DNA from 3 places in the Paucibacter sp. B51 genome. Region 3 is predicted to be linked to each of the others. Evidence: predicted binding sites of a transcription regulator. Region 3 holds the regulator's gene; each other region holds the start of a gene.
What was found. The regulator FNR, encoded in region 3, switches genes on or off when oxygen is low (the NO sensors DNR and NnrR bind a similar motif). The targets are predictions, from matches to a motif close to TTGATNNNNATCAA.

Region 1 (4,608 bases), 3.9 Mb from region 3:
AGGCGCCTTGCAGCGCCTCGGCCTTCAGCTCCGTGGAGCCGGCTCAACCATCCAAGCTCAGTTGCCGCCCGATCCGGTGGCCAGCAAGGTGCCTTCGGCGCCGACGATCCAGCCGGTTCGGATGTCCACGATCTGCACCGAGAACAGCGACTTGCGCGTGCCCGAGGCCTGCGGGGTCCAGGTCTTGCCACCGTCGCGGGTCACCAGGATCGTGCCTTGCTCACCGACGATCCAGCCGTTCTTGGCATCCAGGAACTGGATGTCGAGCAGGCCGGCTTGCGAAGGCACAGGCACCAGCTGCTTGGTCCAGCTCACGCCGGCGTCGTCGGAGCGCAGCACGGTGCCAGCGGCGCCGATGGCCCAGTAGGTCTTGCCATCGGGCGAATAGACGCGGTTCAGCGTTTCGCGCAAGCCGGTGTAGCGCAAGGCCCAGGTCTTGCCGTCGTCGCTGCTCTGGGCAATGGCGCCACCGCTGCCCACCGCGGTCAAGGCCGTTCCGGCTTCGACGCGGATATCCATCAGCGTAAAACTCGGCTGGGGCAACTCGGTCCAGTTGCTGCTGCCATCACGGGTCAGCCAGAACTTGCCACCGTCGCTACGGGCCCAGCCCTTGCTCTCATCGGTGAAGCCCATGCCGGTCCACAAGGTGCTGCCCAGACCCGAAGCCCAGCTTTCGCCACCATCGGACGTCTTGTAGAGGCGACGGTCCAAGCTCAGCAAATAACCGGTCTTGGCATTCAGGAACTGCAGCCGACCGCCGTTGTAAGGGTAGTAGCTGTTGCTATTGAGATCCGAGCGCTTGAGCGTCCAGGTCTTGCCGCCATCGGTACTCTGGTACAGCTCTCCACGGGTGTTGACCATGGCACCGTTCTTGGCATCGCGGAAGGCCACCGAATGCGGCGAACCTTGGGAGCTGGAGCTGCCCTCGCGCACAAGCACCCAGGTCGCCCCTTTGTCCAGGCTGACATAGCTACCACGCTCGCTGTCGACCAGCATCAAGGCGGCGCCGGCTTCGCGGAAGGCCAGGGAGTTGAAATAGCTGTTGGACTTGAACGCAGCGGGCAAGCTCATGTCCTTCCAACTGCGGCCCAGGTCATCGCTGTATCGCAGGACCGTATCCCATTGGGCGTAGAGGCGGGCGCCTTGAGCAAAGACCGTGCGCAGTCCGTAGGTGCCGACCGGCGAGGCTTGCACCCAGCTGGCTCCGCCATCTTCGGAGCGGTACAGCACGCCACCCATCTGGCCGACCAAGGTCTTGGCGGCCCCATCCAAAGAACGCAGCTGCAAGGTGTCGGAATCATTGCCGAGGCCCGTGATGGCCAGGCGCGACCAGGTCAGACCCGCGTCATCGCTGCGCCACAGGGCTTGTCGATAAACATACTGGTACGTGACAGGATCCCAATTGCCATAATTGCGGGCCCGCACGATCACCGTCTTGTCGCCAACCGGATTGATTGACGTGCTGTAACCATAGAAGGAGCTTCCGTCGGTGTCCTTGAGTTGCAGTACATCGACCGCTGTGGCCTTGATGCTGCTGTAACGCTGCAACTTATCGCCCGCCAAGCTCAAGTAGGCGCCACCTGCCGTGCCGACCAAGGCATTGCCCGTGCTCATGCTCCAAGTTTTTCCAGCATCGGGGCTGAGGTAGATCGTCCCGTACGCGCTGTACTGCAGGCTGCCATCGGCCAGGATGGACAGCTTGCCGCTGTCATTGTCAAACTGCCAGGGAGCTGCCACCGCCGTCCAGGTGCTGCCACCGTCGCGGGTGCTGAGCAGCGTGCTGTTCGCACCACGGACCCAGCCGATCTTGTCATCGACAAAGACCACTTCTTGCAGGTCCGCGTTCACACCGCTTCGTTGACGCACCCAAGTTTGACCGCCATCGACCGTCTTGAAGATTTCACCGTAAGCGCCCACGCGCCAGCCCGTGGTGGCAGTGGCAAAGGTGATCGAGCTCAGGGCGTGGCCGGTCGGCCGCGGCGCCTGCCAGCACCAGCCGGTTTCCTGGGCGCCCGTGCACTCCAGGCCGCGCACGGCCGCCTGGTTGTTGACCGAGATGGTGGTCTTGACTTCCTTGAACTGGCCGGCCTCGTTGCTGACGCGCAGCTTCACTTCATAGTCGCCCGGCTTGGCAAACTGGTGCTTGGGCGCGGCCTCGGTGCTGACGGCCGTGCCGTCGCCGAAGTCCCAGCTGTAGGAAAGCTTGCTGACTGTGGCGGCGCTGTTGCCGAAGGCGGTGGGCTCGGCGATGTCCCCGACCGTGGGGGCGGTGATGCTCAAGGTCTCGGGCACCGGCGTGGGTGGCACCGGCGGGGGCGCCGGGGGTTCCGAACTGCCACCGCCACCGCAGGCGGTCAGCACCAGCGCCAGGCCCGGCGCCAAAGCCCAGCGCGTCACGCGCTCGGCCATGCGAGATGGTTTCATCATGGATTGTTTCCCTCGTTGAGTCGTTGTTCTTGACAAGGCTCCGCAGCGGATGGCCCGCGCGCGCACCTCGGCTCGTTACTACTTTTTACAAACGGGCGCGATGGTACGAGATGCCATGCGCACAGCGACTCCCTCTTTTGGGGGAGTCTGGCCGCCCCGGGGGTCGAAGCCAGGCGCCTGCACATGGCTTGAGCCAGGTCAACACCGCCGGCCTCCAGGCTGCCAAGATGGCATCAAGGAGATCGCCATGACGCCACGCCTCAACGCCACCCAGATTCAACAGCTGCGCGAGGAATTGCTGCGCCGGCAGCGCGAGCTGGAACGTGAACTCGACGGACAGCTGGGCACGCTGAGCCGGGTCGAACATGCGCGCGAAGCCTTGCTGCAGGACGGCGATGGCAACAGCCAGCGTGAGCCGGCGCTGGATGCCAGCCGCGAAGTCGATCTGGCGCGCAGCGACCAGACCCTGCAATCGCTGCGCGAGCTGATCGCCGCCCTGGGGGCCCTGGATCACGAGGACTTCGGTCTTTGCCAGGACTGCGGCGAGGCGATTGCGTTCGCCCGCCTCCAGGCCAGCCCCAGCAGCCGGCGCTGCCTGCAGTGCCAGGCCCAGCATGAAGGCGCGCAACCCCATCTGCACTGAAGCAGCGGATGCCCGGCTGCGCCAGGGCCACCAGCCTCGACCAGCCCCCCCCAGTGCGCGAGCAGACAGACAGGTCGCCGGAATGCCACCAAGGTCTGGAAGCACCGCTGTACCGCTCGACGTTTTGTTCGCCCCCTTCTTTTCTTTTCTCGAAACCCCGTTCATTCACAAGGACCGCAAGCATGAGCTCCACCCCCACCTCGCACACCACCACCTTCCACGCCGTTGTCTGGCTCGACCATCAGCAAGCCAAGGTTCTGCAGTTCGACGCCGAGCATGTGCAGGCCGAGAAGATCAAGGCCCACAGCCACCACACCAAGCAACACGGCAGCGCGGTGCGCAGCGAGCATGAGTTCTTTGGTGAAGTCTGCGAGGCGCTGAAGGGCATCGAGGAAGTGCTGGTGGTCGGATCGAGCACCGCACAAAGCGACTTCAAGCACTACGCCGACAAGCACCGCCCGCAGATCGCCAAGCACATCGTGGCCTACGAAACCGTGGACCACCCGACCGAAGCGCAGCTGGTGGCTAAAGCGCGCCAGTTCTTCGTCAAATATGACCGCATGGCCGGCACGCCGTCGCCGATGTAAGTTTCTCGGCGGTCTGACGACCGTAGACTGCGGCCCTTGCAGTTCTTCTTGAGCCTGGGACGTGGGTCGACAGTTGCTGCGCCCCTCGGGGCGCTTGTTCGCTTTGCCGCTGGATCGCTATGCGCCGTCGTGAATGCACGCTGGCCGGCCTGAGCGTCTATCTAGGCCTGGGCATTGCTGCCGCGCAGACGCGGCCCATGGCCGCCCTGCCCTCAGCCCCTCTGCAAGCATTCACCGAGCACCTGCCGCCCCTGAACTTCCAGGACGAAGCGGGCCAGACCGCCGGCTTCAGCAGCGAACTCCTGCGCATGATGGCCGCTCAGGCACGCCTGGAGCTGGACATCCAGGTCCAGCCCTGGCCGCGTGCCGTGCAAGCGGCCGCGGCACAAAGCAACAGCATTCTTTACTCGCTGACCCGCCTGCCCGAACGCGAGGGCAAGTACCGCTGGGTCGGCCCGATCAGCGAGCGCCGCATCATGCTCTACAGCCTGAGCAAGCGCCGCGACATTCCGGCCCTGAAGGACTTGAAAGACCTGCGCGAACTGCCCCAGCTGCGCGGGCTCAAGGTCGGCGTGGTGCGCGAATCGGCGGCCGCGCGCCAGCTACAAAGCGAGGGCCTGCGCGCCGGCGAGGAGCTGGAGCTGGCGCTCGATGACGGCAGCAATCTGCGCAAGCTGCTGGCCAGCCGCATGGACCTGATCGTGCTGCTCGACTGGGCCGCCGCATGGCACCTCAAGCAGCTGCGCCTGGACTACAGCACCCTGCGCCCTGTGTTGGAGCTGGACACCCGCCACAGCTACTGGTACGGCCTGCATCCGGACAGCGACGATCGCGTGGTGCTCGGCCTGCAGGCGGCACTCGATCAGCTGCGCCGCGACGGCCGCTACGCCCGGCTGCGCCAGCGCTACTTCAGCTGACGTCCGATTCAGACGGGCTCAGCTCGGCCAATCA
Region 2 (4,608 bases), 620 kb from region 3:
GAGGGCGGGCACCAGGCGCCCTTGCCGCCCGAACTGATCGAAGCGGTGCGCCAGAGCGGCCAGGTCCAGCGACTGAGCCTGCAGCGCAGCCGCGATGTCTGGATCGATGGGCTCGCGCCCGAGCAGGAGCTGCCGGCCCTGCAAGCCCGTGAGCTGCGCGAGCAAGACCTGCCCCTGGCCGGCCCGCTCGCAGCGCCGCCGGCCGGCTCGCAAGACCTGACCCCGATCTACATCAGCGAAGCCCTGCGCGACAGCCTGCGTCTGCAGCCGGGCCAGCGCAGCCAGCTGCGCCTGAGCCCGCAGGGCCCCGCCCTGCCCGTCTTTGTGCGCGGGGTCTGGCGCGATTACGCGCGCCAGAGCGGCGCCCTGCTGATGCCGCTGGTGGCTTACCAGGCCTGGAGTGGCGACCGCCGCATCACCGAGCTCTACCTCTGGCTGCCGCCCGGCGCGGATGCGAGCAGCCGCAGTGAGGCCTTGCGCGCCCTGGCCGCGGCGCCGCAAGACCTGGAGATCGCGGCTGTGGGCGAGCTGCGCAGCCTGTCGCTGCAGATCTTCGACCGCAGCTTTGCGGTCACCGTCTGGCTGCAAGCGGTGGCCCTGGCCATCGGCCTGTTCGGCATCGCCGCGGCCCAGTCCGCCCAGGCTCTGGCGCGGCGGCGCGAGTTCGGCCTGCTCTTGCACCTGGGCTTCCGGCGCGCCGATGTGCTGCGCCTGCTGGGCCTGGAATCGCTGCTGCTCTGCGGTGTCGGCGCCCTGGCCGGCCTGGGCCTGGGCCTGGGTTTGAGCGCCGTGCTGATCTGGGTGGTCAACCCGCAGAGCTTCCACTGGAGCATGGACATGAGCCTGCCGATCGCGCGCCTGGCGGCCTTGGTGGCCGCGGTGTTCGTGGCCGGCGTGCTGGCGGCCGTGCTGGCTGGGCGCCAGGCGATTGGCGAGCATGCGGTGCAGGCCGTGAAGGAGGACTGGTGATGTCGGCGGAAGCGAAGGCCCTGCTCCGGCGCCGCCGCGCCTGGCTGCTGCAGGCGGCAGCGGCCAGTTTGGGTCCGGTAGCGGGCACGGCGGCTTGGGCGGCGCCGCAAGCCCCGGCCACGCGCCTGCAGTTTCCGCGCGACTTCGGCGCCCACCCGGAGACCGCCATCGAATGGTGGTACCTGACCGGCTGCATGGCGCGCGAGGGCCGCAGCGAGCCCGAGTTTGGCTACCAGCTGACCTTTTTCCGCCGCCGCGGCCCGGCGCCGCTCGATCACCCCAGCGCCCTGGCCGCGCGCCAGCTGATGCTGGCCCATGGCGCTTTGAGCGATCTGCGCCCCGGCGGGCGGCTGCGCCACGACCAGCGCCTGGGCCGGGCCGTGGCCGGCCTCCATGAAGCGAGTGAGCAAGACTGCCAGCTGCGCATGGGCGACTGGTCGCTGCAACGCCAGAACCTGCCGGGCGGCCACGCCTACCAAGCCCTGCTGCGCAGCCGCAGCGCCGGGTTCGAGCTGCGCCTGAACTTGCAGACCAGCCAGGCCCTGCTGCTGCAGGGCGACGGCGGCTACTCACGCAAAGGGCCGCAGCCCGATCAGTTCAGCCACTACTACAGCCAGGTGCAGCTGCTGAGCCAGGCGGAGTTGCGGCTGGAGGGTCAGGTCTTGCGCCTGCAAGGCCGATCCTGGCTGGACCACGAATGGAGCAACAATCTGCTCGGCAAGCCCGGCGCCGAAGCCGGCGCCAGCCAGGATGCCGCTGTGGGTTGGGACTGGGCCGGCATCAACCTCAGCGATGGTGGCGCGCTGACCGTGTTTCGCCTGCGCCGGGCCGACGGCAGCACGCTGTGGAGCGGTGGCAGCTGGCGCCGGCCCGATGGTCGGACCGAGGCGCTGGGGCCCGAGCAGGTGCAGCTGCAGCCCGGGCGCCTGTGGGCCAGCCCGCGCGGTGGCGCACGCTATCCCCTCGAATGGCGGCTGCGCACGCCGCAGGGTGAGCAGCGCCTGCGCGCCCTGATGGACGACCAAGAGATCCACGGCCGCGCCGGCGCCGGCATCCGCTACTGGGAGGGCGCGGCCGAGCTGCTGGACGCCAGTGGCCGACGCAGCGGCCTGGGCTATCTGGAGCTGACCGGCTATGCCGAGGCCCTGAAGATCTGAAGCCGGCGGCCCGCTCAGCCGCGGATGGCGCTCAGCGAATCGGGCAGCAGGCCCGGGCCGGCGCGCACACAGTTGCGGCCATCGGCCTTGGCCAGGTGCAAGGCCTCGCCGGCCTCGTTGAGCAGATCGTCCAGACCCGTGTGGTTGAGCTTGAGCACGGCCACGCCGATGCTGACGCTGGTGGGGATGCTGTGCCCGTTCCAGCCATAGCCCATGCGCTCGACCCGCTCACGGATGCGCTCGGCCACATCGAGCGCGCCCAGCGGATCGGTGTGCGGCAGAAACAGCATGAACTCCTCGCCACCGTAACGTGCCAGCACATCGGCGTGGCGCAGGGTTTCACCGCAGACCCCGGCCACCTCGCGCAGCAGCAGATCGCCGCAACGGCTGCTGTAGGCCTCGTTGATGCGCTTGAAATGGTCGATGTCGATCAGCACCAGGGCGCAGGGGGTTTCGTAGCGCCGCGCCAGCGACCATTCGCGCTCCACCTGATGCAGAAAATGGCGGCGGCTGTAGAGGCCGGTCAGGCTGTCGCGGGTGGCGTAGCGCACCGAGTAGCGCAGCGCCCGGTCCAGATGGCTGAGCAGGCCCAGCAGACTGGCGCTGAAGAGTGCGGCCAGGCCCAGGCCGCAGACGGCGGCCACCACGGCCGCGCTGAGACGGTCGCCCTGCCCCATCAAGGACACCAGCAGCTGCGACACCGCCACGCAGACCAGGCCGACAAAGGCGCAGAACAGCCAGCGCAGCGGCCCCGGGCCCACGCGCTGCAGGGCGAGGCGAAGCGGCGGCAGCCAGGCCGGCACATTCAGGTCGTCTTGCATGGGATCAGGAGCCAAAACTACAGGGATCAGAGACTGGGGGACGCGGGAGCGGGAGGCTGGCGATGACGCAGAGGCCGGCGCAGAGATCGGCGCAAAGAAAGACGCCGGACGGGCCCGCCTGCGCCGCAGATCGCACAGCTGCCCGCATTTCAGCACAGGCTGGCCGGCCGCCAGGGCGCTCACCCCATAGCTTGGGGGGAAGCCACTAGGCCTTTTCGCCGCTTTGGCCGGCTTTTGTGGCGATCTTGCTGAATGTCAAGACTCACCTTGCGGCCGGGCCGGAAACTGTGGCATCCACCCGAGTGGAAAGACAACAAAGACAAGACCGCAGGAGACTGATTTGCTGCATCGCAACGCCCCCCAAGCACCTGGCGACGACCTGAGCGCCAAGCCACAGCCCCAGCACTGCGCCGATCTGGAGGCCGCCGTCGACGAGATTCTGCGCCGCATCCCCGGCGACATCGGCCTGGCCCTGCCCCTGGGCATCGGCAAGCCCAATCCCTTGGTCAACGCGCTCTACCGCCGCATCGCCGCCCTGCCCGAGCGGCGCCTGCGCATCTACACCGCCTTGTCGCTGGAAAAGCCCAAGGGTCGCAGCGAGCTGGAGCAGCATTTCCTCGCACCCCTGGTCGAACGGGTGTTTGCCGACTACCCCGATCTGGCTTACGTCGGCCCGCTGCGGGCCGGCCAGCTGCCGGACAACATCGCGGTGCAAGAGTTCTTTCTCAAGACCGCCGATTACCTGGGCAATGAGGCGGCGCAGCAGGGCTTCATCTGCACCAACTACAGCTTTGCCGTGCGCGACATCTGTGCCCAGGGCGTCAATCTGCTGATCCAGGCGGTGGCGGCGCGCGTCAATCCGGAAACGGGCGAGCGCGAGTTCTCGCTGTCCTGCAACCCGGATCTGAGCTTTGACCTGCTGGAACACCAGCGCGCCGCGGGACAGCCGGTCCTGACCGTGGCCATGGTCAACGAGGCCCTGCCCTTCATGCCCGGCCCGGCGGTTGCTGATGCGCGCTTGTTCGATCTCATGGTTGAAGGCCCGGGCTGCAGCCATGCCTTGTTTGCGCCACCCAACGCGGCCATCTCCTGGGCCGACTACGCCATCGGCCTGCATGCCTCCAGCCTGGTCAAGGACGGCGGCACGCTGCAGATCGGCATCGGCTCGCTCGGCGACGCCATCGCCCAGGCCTTGATCGTGCGCGACAGCCGCAACCACGACTACCGCGCCATCCTGGCCGGCCTGTGCAGCGGCGGCGCGGCCGAGGCGCCCGACGGCTGGCAGGAGGGGCGCGAGCTGGGCCGTTTCGAGCAAGGCCTGTACGGCTGCTCGGAGATGTTCGTCAACGGCTTCATGCGCTTGATCGATGCGGGTTTGATCCGCCGCCTGGTGTTCGACGATCTGGCGCTGCAGCAGCTGGCCCTGGAGGGGCGCCTGGGCGCCGCGCCCGATGCCGGCGTGATCCGCGCCCTGTGCGAGCGCGGGCGCATTGCCTCGCCGCTGCGCGCAAGCGACCTGGCCTTTTTGCAATCGCAGGGCTTGCTGCAGGCCGGCGTGACGCTCGCCGCGGACGGCCAGCTGCTCTTCTGGCAAGGCCAGACCTGGCCCAACCAGCCCGAGGCCTTGGCGCCCGAACTGATAGGCCTGGGCTGGCGCCGCG
Region 3 (4,608 bases):
GTCCTGCACGCCAAAGCTCAGACGGTTAAAGCCCAGCTGACGCAGATGAGCCAGGCGCTCGACGCTGACCGTGCGCGGATCCACTTCAATCGACACCTCGGCGCCCGGCGCCAGGCGGAAGCGCTCCAGCATGGCCTGCATCAGCTGGCTCAGCTCCGCGTCGCTCAGGAAGGTCGGAGAACCGCCACCCAAATGCAGCTGCGAGACCGCCGCGCCCCGGCCCAGGTGCTCCAGGGTCAGGTCCATCTCGGTCACCAAGGCCTGCAGGTACTCGGTGGCACGATCATGGTGCTTGGTGATGACCTTGTTGCAGGCGCAGTAATAGCAGACCGATTCGCAGAACGGAATGTGGACATAGAGCGACAGCGGCGTGTTGCCGCCCACCTGCGAACCGCCCGCGCGTTGCGCCAGCGCCTGCTGGTATTGCTCGATGGTGAAGGCTTCGACGAAGCGATCGGCCGTGGGGTACGAGGTGTAGCGAGGCCCGGATACATCGAAGCGTCGCAAGAGCGCTTCGTTGATTTGTGCGGCTGCGGGCGCACCCGCCGCAGCGCCGCTAGCAGGCTTTGTCTCAGGTTGCCGAGGGCCTCGGTCTTGAATGTTCTGTACCATGGGCCGCACTTTGCCAAGGCTTTGGCGAGCCGACTTGACAAGGATCAAGCTCGGCGCGCATTGTCGACCCAACAATGCACCCATGTTTGAGGTGCATCATGCTCATGTCCGTGAAAAATCTGGAAGTCCCGCAGCCCCAGTCTGCTCCGCCTGCTGCCTGCGAATCCCTTAAAAAGCACACGATGAATGCCACCGTCCCTATCAAGTTTGAGCCGCTGAAGGTCGCCTGCTCCAGTTGCAATTTGCGCGAGCTGTGCCTGCCGGTGGGCTTATCCTCCGGCGACCTGGATCAGCTGGACCAGCTGGTGGCCACCCGCCGCAGCGTGGCTCGAGGTGACACCCTGTTTCGCAGCGGCGACGAGTTCCAGTCGCTCTACGCCGTGCGCACGGGCTTCTTCAAAACCTGCGTGTCCTCGGAAGATGGTCGCGACCAGGTCACCGGCTTCCAGATGGCCGGCGAATTGCTGGGCCTCGACGGCATCAGCACCGACCGCCACAGCTGTGACGCTGTCGCACTGGAAGACTCCCAGGTCTGCGTGATCCCCTTCGAACAGCTCGAAGAGTTGTCGCGCGAGTTCACCGATCTGCAGCGCCAGTTCCACAAGATCATGAGCCGCGAGATCGTGCGCGACCACGGTGTGATGCTGCTGCTAGGCAGCATGCGGGCCGAAGAACGCCTGGCCGCCTTCCTGCTCAACCTTACTCAGCGTCTGCAAGCCCGCGGCTTCTCCGCCGCCGCCCTGGTGCTGCGCATGACGCGCGAGGAAATTGGCAGCTATCTGGGCCTGAAGCTGGAGACCGTCAGCCGCACCTTCTCCAAATTCCAGGAAGAAGGCCTGCTGGAGGTGAAGCAACGGCACCTGCGCATCCTCGACCAGGCCGGCCTGCAAAAGCTGGTCAACAACAGCAACTGCTGAGATCAACGCGCCCGCGGCACGGGCGGCGCAGTCAAACAAAAAGGCCTTCGTGTGAACGAAGGCCTTTTTGTTTGGCGCCACCACGCCGGGCGGGCGAATCGCATTGCGGGATCAACGCGGCCAGCCGCGCGGGTGGGCGTCCTCGGGCAAATCAGGCAAGGTGGCCAGCATGACGCTGACACTGGCTGCCAGGCTGATGACCAACCAAAAGATCATGAAGCTGACGGTATAGACCGCCTGACGCGACCAATCCAGGCGCTCGGCGCCAAACCAGCTCAGATCACTGGGGTCGACGACCGCAAACACCAGAGCCTCCATCACCCCGGCCATGAAAAAGGATGGCCAAGCCACTGCCATGGCCCAGCGGCTGCTTTGCTTGGGAACTGCCGATGCGGACGGATCAGCCGCGTCCATGATCACTGCCCGCCAGTGGCTGCATGGTTGCGCGCTTCACGCGCAGGAACCAGGGCCTTGCTACCGCTGGCCTTGTTGGCCACCACCTTGTCCTCCAGCACGGGGTCGGGATTGTTGATGGCCAAGCTCAGAGTGATGAAGCTGGCCACAATCACCAGCGCCGGGCCGCCAACCACCAGCCACATCATCGGCGTGCGCCACCAGCCAGCGGCCTTGGGGGCCGCCGTGCCATTTTCAGGCTTGAAATTCTGGCTCATGCGTCTCGTCTCCTGTGTGTGTGGGCCAAGCTTGGTTCAGCGCGGCACGATGAAGGTTGATTTTTCATGCACGACGGTCGCACCGCTGCTGGCGCCGTCGAGGCTGCGCAGCTGGAACTCGATCGCGTGCGAGCCCTTGCGATCCTGCGCCGCGCGGGCCGCTGTCTCGGGCGGCACCCGCACCGACAGCGTCAGCCAGCGCGCCTCGGCCGGTGCAACACTGAGCTCAGCCACCTGCTCCAGTTTGATGCCCTCCATGCCGATGACCGTCACCTGATAACGGTGATTCTGTTCGGTGGCGTTCATGACCTGCAATCGGTAGAGGTTCTCGACATAGCCATCCTCCACCACGCGGGCAAGCACACCACGGTCACGCACCACATCGAGCTTGACGGGGCTGCGCAGGAACAAGAGGCTGGCCAGCAAGGCGGTGCACAACACGAACAAAACCACGGTGTAGATCACCACACGCGGGCGGAACAAGCGGCGCAGCTTTTGCGCCGGGCTCAGGTGTTGCTGCAAGCCGTTTTGAGTGTCGTAGCGGATCAGGCCACGCGGGTAGTTCATCTTGTCCATGACGCCATCACAGACGTCGATGCAGGCGGCACAGCCGATGCACTCATACTGCAAGCCCTTGCGGATGTCGATGCCTGTGGGGCAAACCTGGACACACAGGGTGCAGTCGATGCACGACCCCAGTCCCGCGGCCTTGACTTCGTCCACGCTGGCCTTCTTGCTGCGGGAGCCGCGCGGTTCGCCGCGCTCGGCGTCGTAGCTGATGATCAATGTGTCCTTGTCGAACATGGCGCTCTGGAAGCGCGCGTAGGGGCACATGTATTTGCAGACCTGCTCACGCATGAAGCCCGCGAAGCCGTAGGTCGCAAAGGCGTAGAACAGCACCCAGAACCATTCCCAAGGGCCAAAGCTGAGAGTGAACGCCTCAGCCCACAAGGACTTGATCGGGGTGAAATAGCCGACAAAAGTGAAGCCAGTCCAGAGCGCGACGGCGATCCACACCAGTTGCTTGCCGCCCTTGCGCCACAGCTTGTTGAAACCCCAAGGCGAGGCATCCAGCTTCATGCGCGCCTGGCGGTCACCCTCGAACTGCCGCTCGATCCACAAGAAAATTTCGGTGTAGACCGTCTGCGGGCAGGCATAGCCGCACCACAGCCGCCCGGCCACGGCGGTGAACAGGAACAGGGCATAAGCCGAGATCAGCAGCAGCCCGGTCAGGTAAATGAAATCCTGCGGGTAAAGGACCAGGCCAAAAATGTAAAAACGCCGGCTGGCGAGCTCGAAGAGCACCGCCTGCCGGTCGTTCCAAAGCAGCCAGGGCAGACCGTAAAACAGGATCTGCGTGAACCAGACCAGCGCCCAACGCCAGGAGGCGAAGAGGCCGGACACGGCACGGGGGTAGATCTTCTTCTGCGCTGCGTAGAGCGAGACGATTTCTACCACCGCATCCTCGCCATCCGCCGGCTTGGCGGCTGGCGCAGGAGCGATGGCCGGTCCGACGCGGGGCGCCGGCGGTACTGCCCGGGCTTCAGTCATGGTCGATCACTCAAGGGGCCGTGGCCACAGTTTTGTTGTTGGACAGGCTCCAGACATAGGCACCAAGCACCTGGATCTGTTCGGCACTCAGACGGGTCGACTGGGCTGGCATCAGATTGTTTTTGCCATTGTTGATCATGGCCATGACCGCATCTTCACCCCAGCCATGCAGCCAGATCTTGTCGGTCAGGTTGGGCGCACCCAGGGCTTGGTTGCCTTTGCCATCGGCGCCGTGGCAGGCAGCGCAGGCACCGAACTTCTCCTTGCCCTTTTGCGCGGCGATCGAGTTGTGGGCGCTGCCCGAGAGGCTCAGCACATAATTGGCCAGATTGCGCACGTCCTCGGCCGCGCCAACGGCGGCAGCCATGGGCGGCATGACGCCGTTGCGGCCGTTGCTGATGGTTTGCACGATGGTCTCGTGCGAACCGCCGTAGAGCCAGTCGCTGTCGGTCAGGTTGGGGAAGCCCTTGCTGCCCTTGGCGTCCGAGCCGTGGCAACCGGCGCAGTTGTTGGCGAACAGGCGCTCACCGATGGCCATGGCTTCCGGGTTCTGGGCCAGCTGCTCCACCGGCTTGCCGTTGAACTTGGCGTACAGCGCGCTCATGGCCTTGTGGGCATCGGCCTGCTCTTTCTCGTACTGACCCGCGCTGCTCCAGCCCAACGAGCCCTTGTTCGCGCCGAGGCCGGGGTAGGCCGCCAGATAGATGCCGGCGAACACCACCGTCAGCACGAACAGAATCGCCCACCAACGAGGCAAGGGGTTGTTCATCTCGCGCAGGTCTTCGTCCCACACATGACCCGTGCTGTTGTCACTGGCCATGACGCGGTGGCGAGCGGCGACCAGCAGCAAGACGATG

Region 1: OOB33_RS02780 (TraR/DksA family transcriptional regulator) is a predicted target of FNR. The motif match lies at 2,616-2,629, and genes of this name have one in related genera.
Region 2: OOB33_RS16745 (acetyl-CoA hydrolase/transferase C-terminal domain-containing protein) is a predicted target of FNR. The motif match lies at 3,193-3,206, and genes of this name have one in related genera.

Annotation. Positions count from the first base shown of each region.
Region 1 covers NZ_JAPIVN010000001.1:647,869-652,476, forward strand. The annotation lists gene OOB33_RS02775 (YCF48-related protein) at 58-2,427, opposite strand; gene OOB33_RS02780 (TraR/DksA family transcriptional regulator) at 2,675-3,070, shown strand; gene OOB33_RS02785 (hypothetical protein) at 3,253-3,657, shown strand; gene OOB33_RS02790 (substrate-binding periplasmic protein) at 3,777-4,574, shown strand; gene OOB33_RS02795 (oxygenase MpaB family protein) at 4,606-4,608, opposite strand, start outside.
Region 2 covers NZ_JAPIVN010000001.1:3,956,257-3,960,864, forward strand. The annotation lists gene OOB33_RS16730 (ABC transporter permease) at 1-969, shown strand, start outside; gene OOB33_RS16735 (lipocalin-like domain-containing protein) at 969-2,126, shown strand; gene OOB33_RS16740 (GGDEF domain-containing protein) at 2,141-2,947, opposite strand; gene OOB33_RS16745 (acetyl-CoA hydrolase/transferase C-terminal domain-containing protein) at 3,288-4,608, shown strand, end outside.
Region 3 covers NZ_JAPIVN010000001.1:4,575,418-4,580,025, forward strand. The annotation lists gene hemN (oxygen-independent coproporphyrinogen III oxidase) at 1-612, opposite strand, end outside; gene fnr (fumarate/nitrate reduction transcriptional regulator Fnr) at 795-1,529, shown strand; gene OOB33_RS19280 (hypothetical protein) at 1,641-1,886, opposite strand; gene OOB33_RS19285 (hypothetical protein) at 1,946-2,200, opposite strand; gene ccoG (cytochrome c oxidase accessory protein CcoG) at 2,237-3,751, opposite strand; gene ccoP (cytochrome-c oxidase, cbb3-type subunit III) at 3,762-4,608, opposite strand, start outside.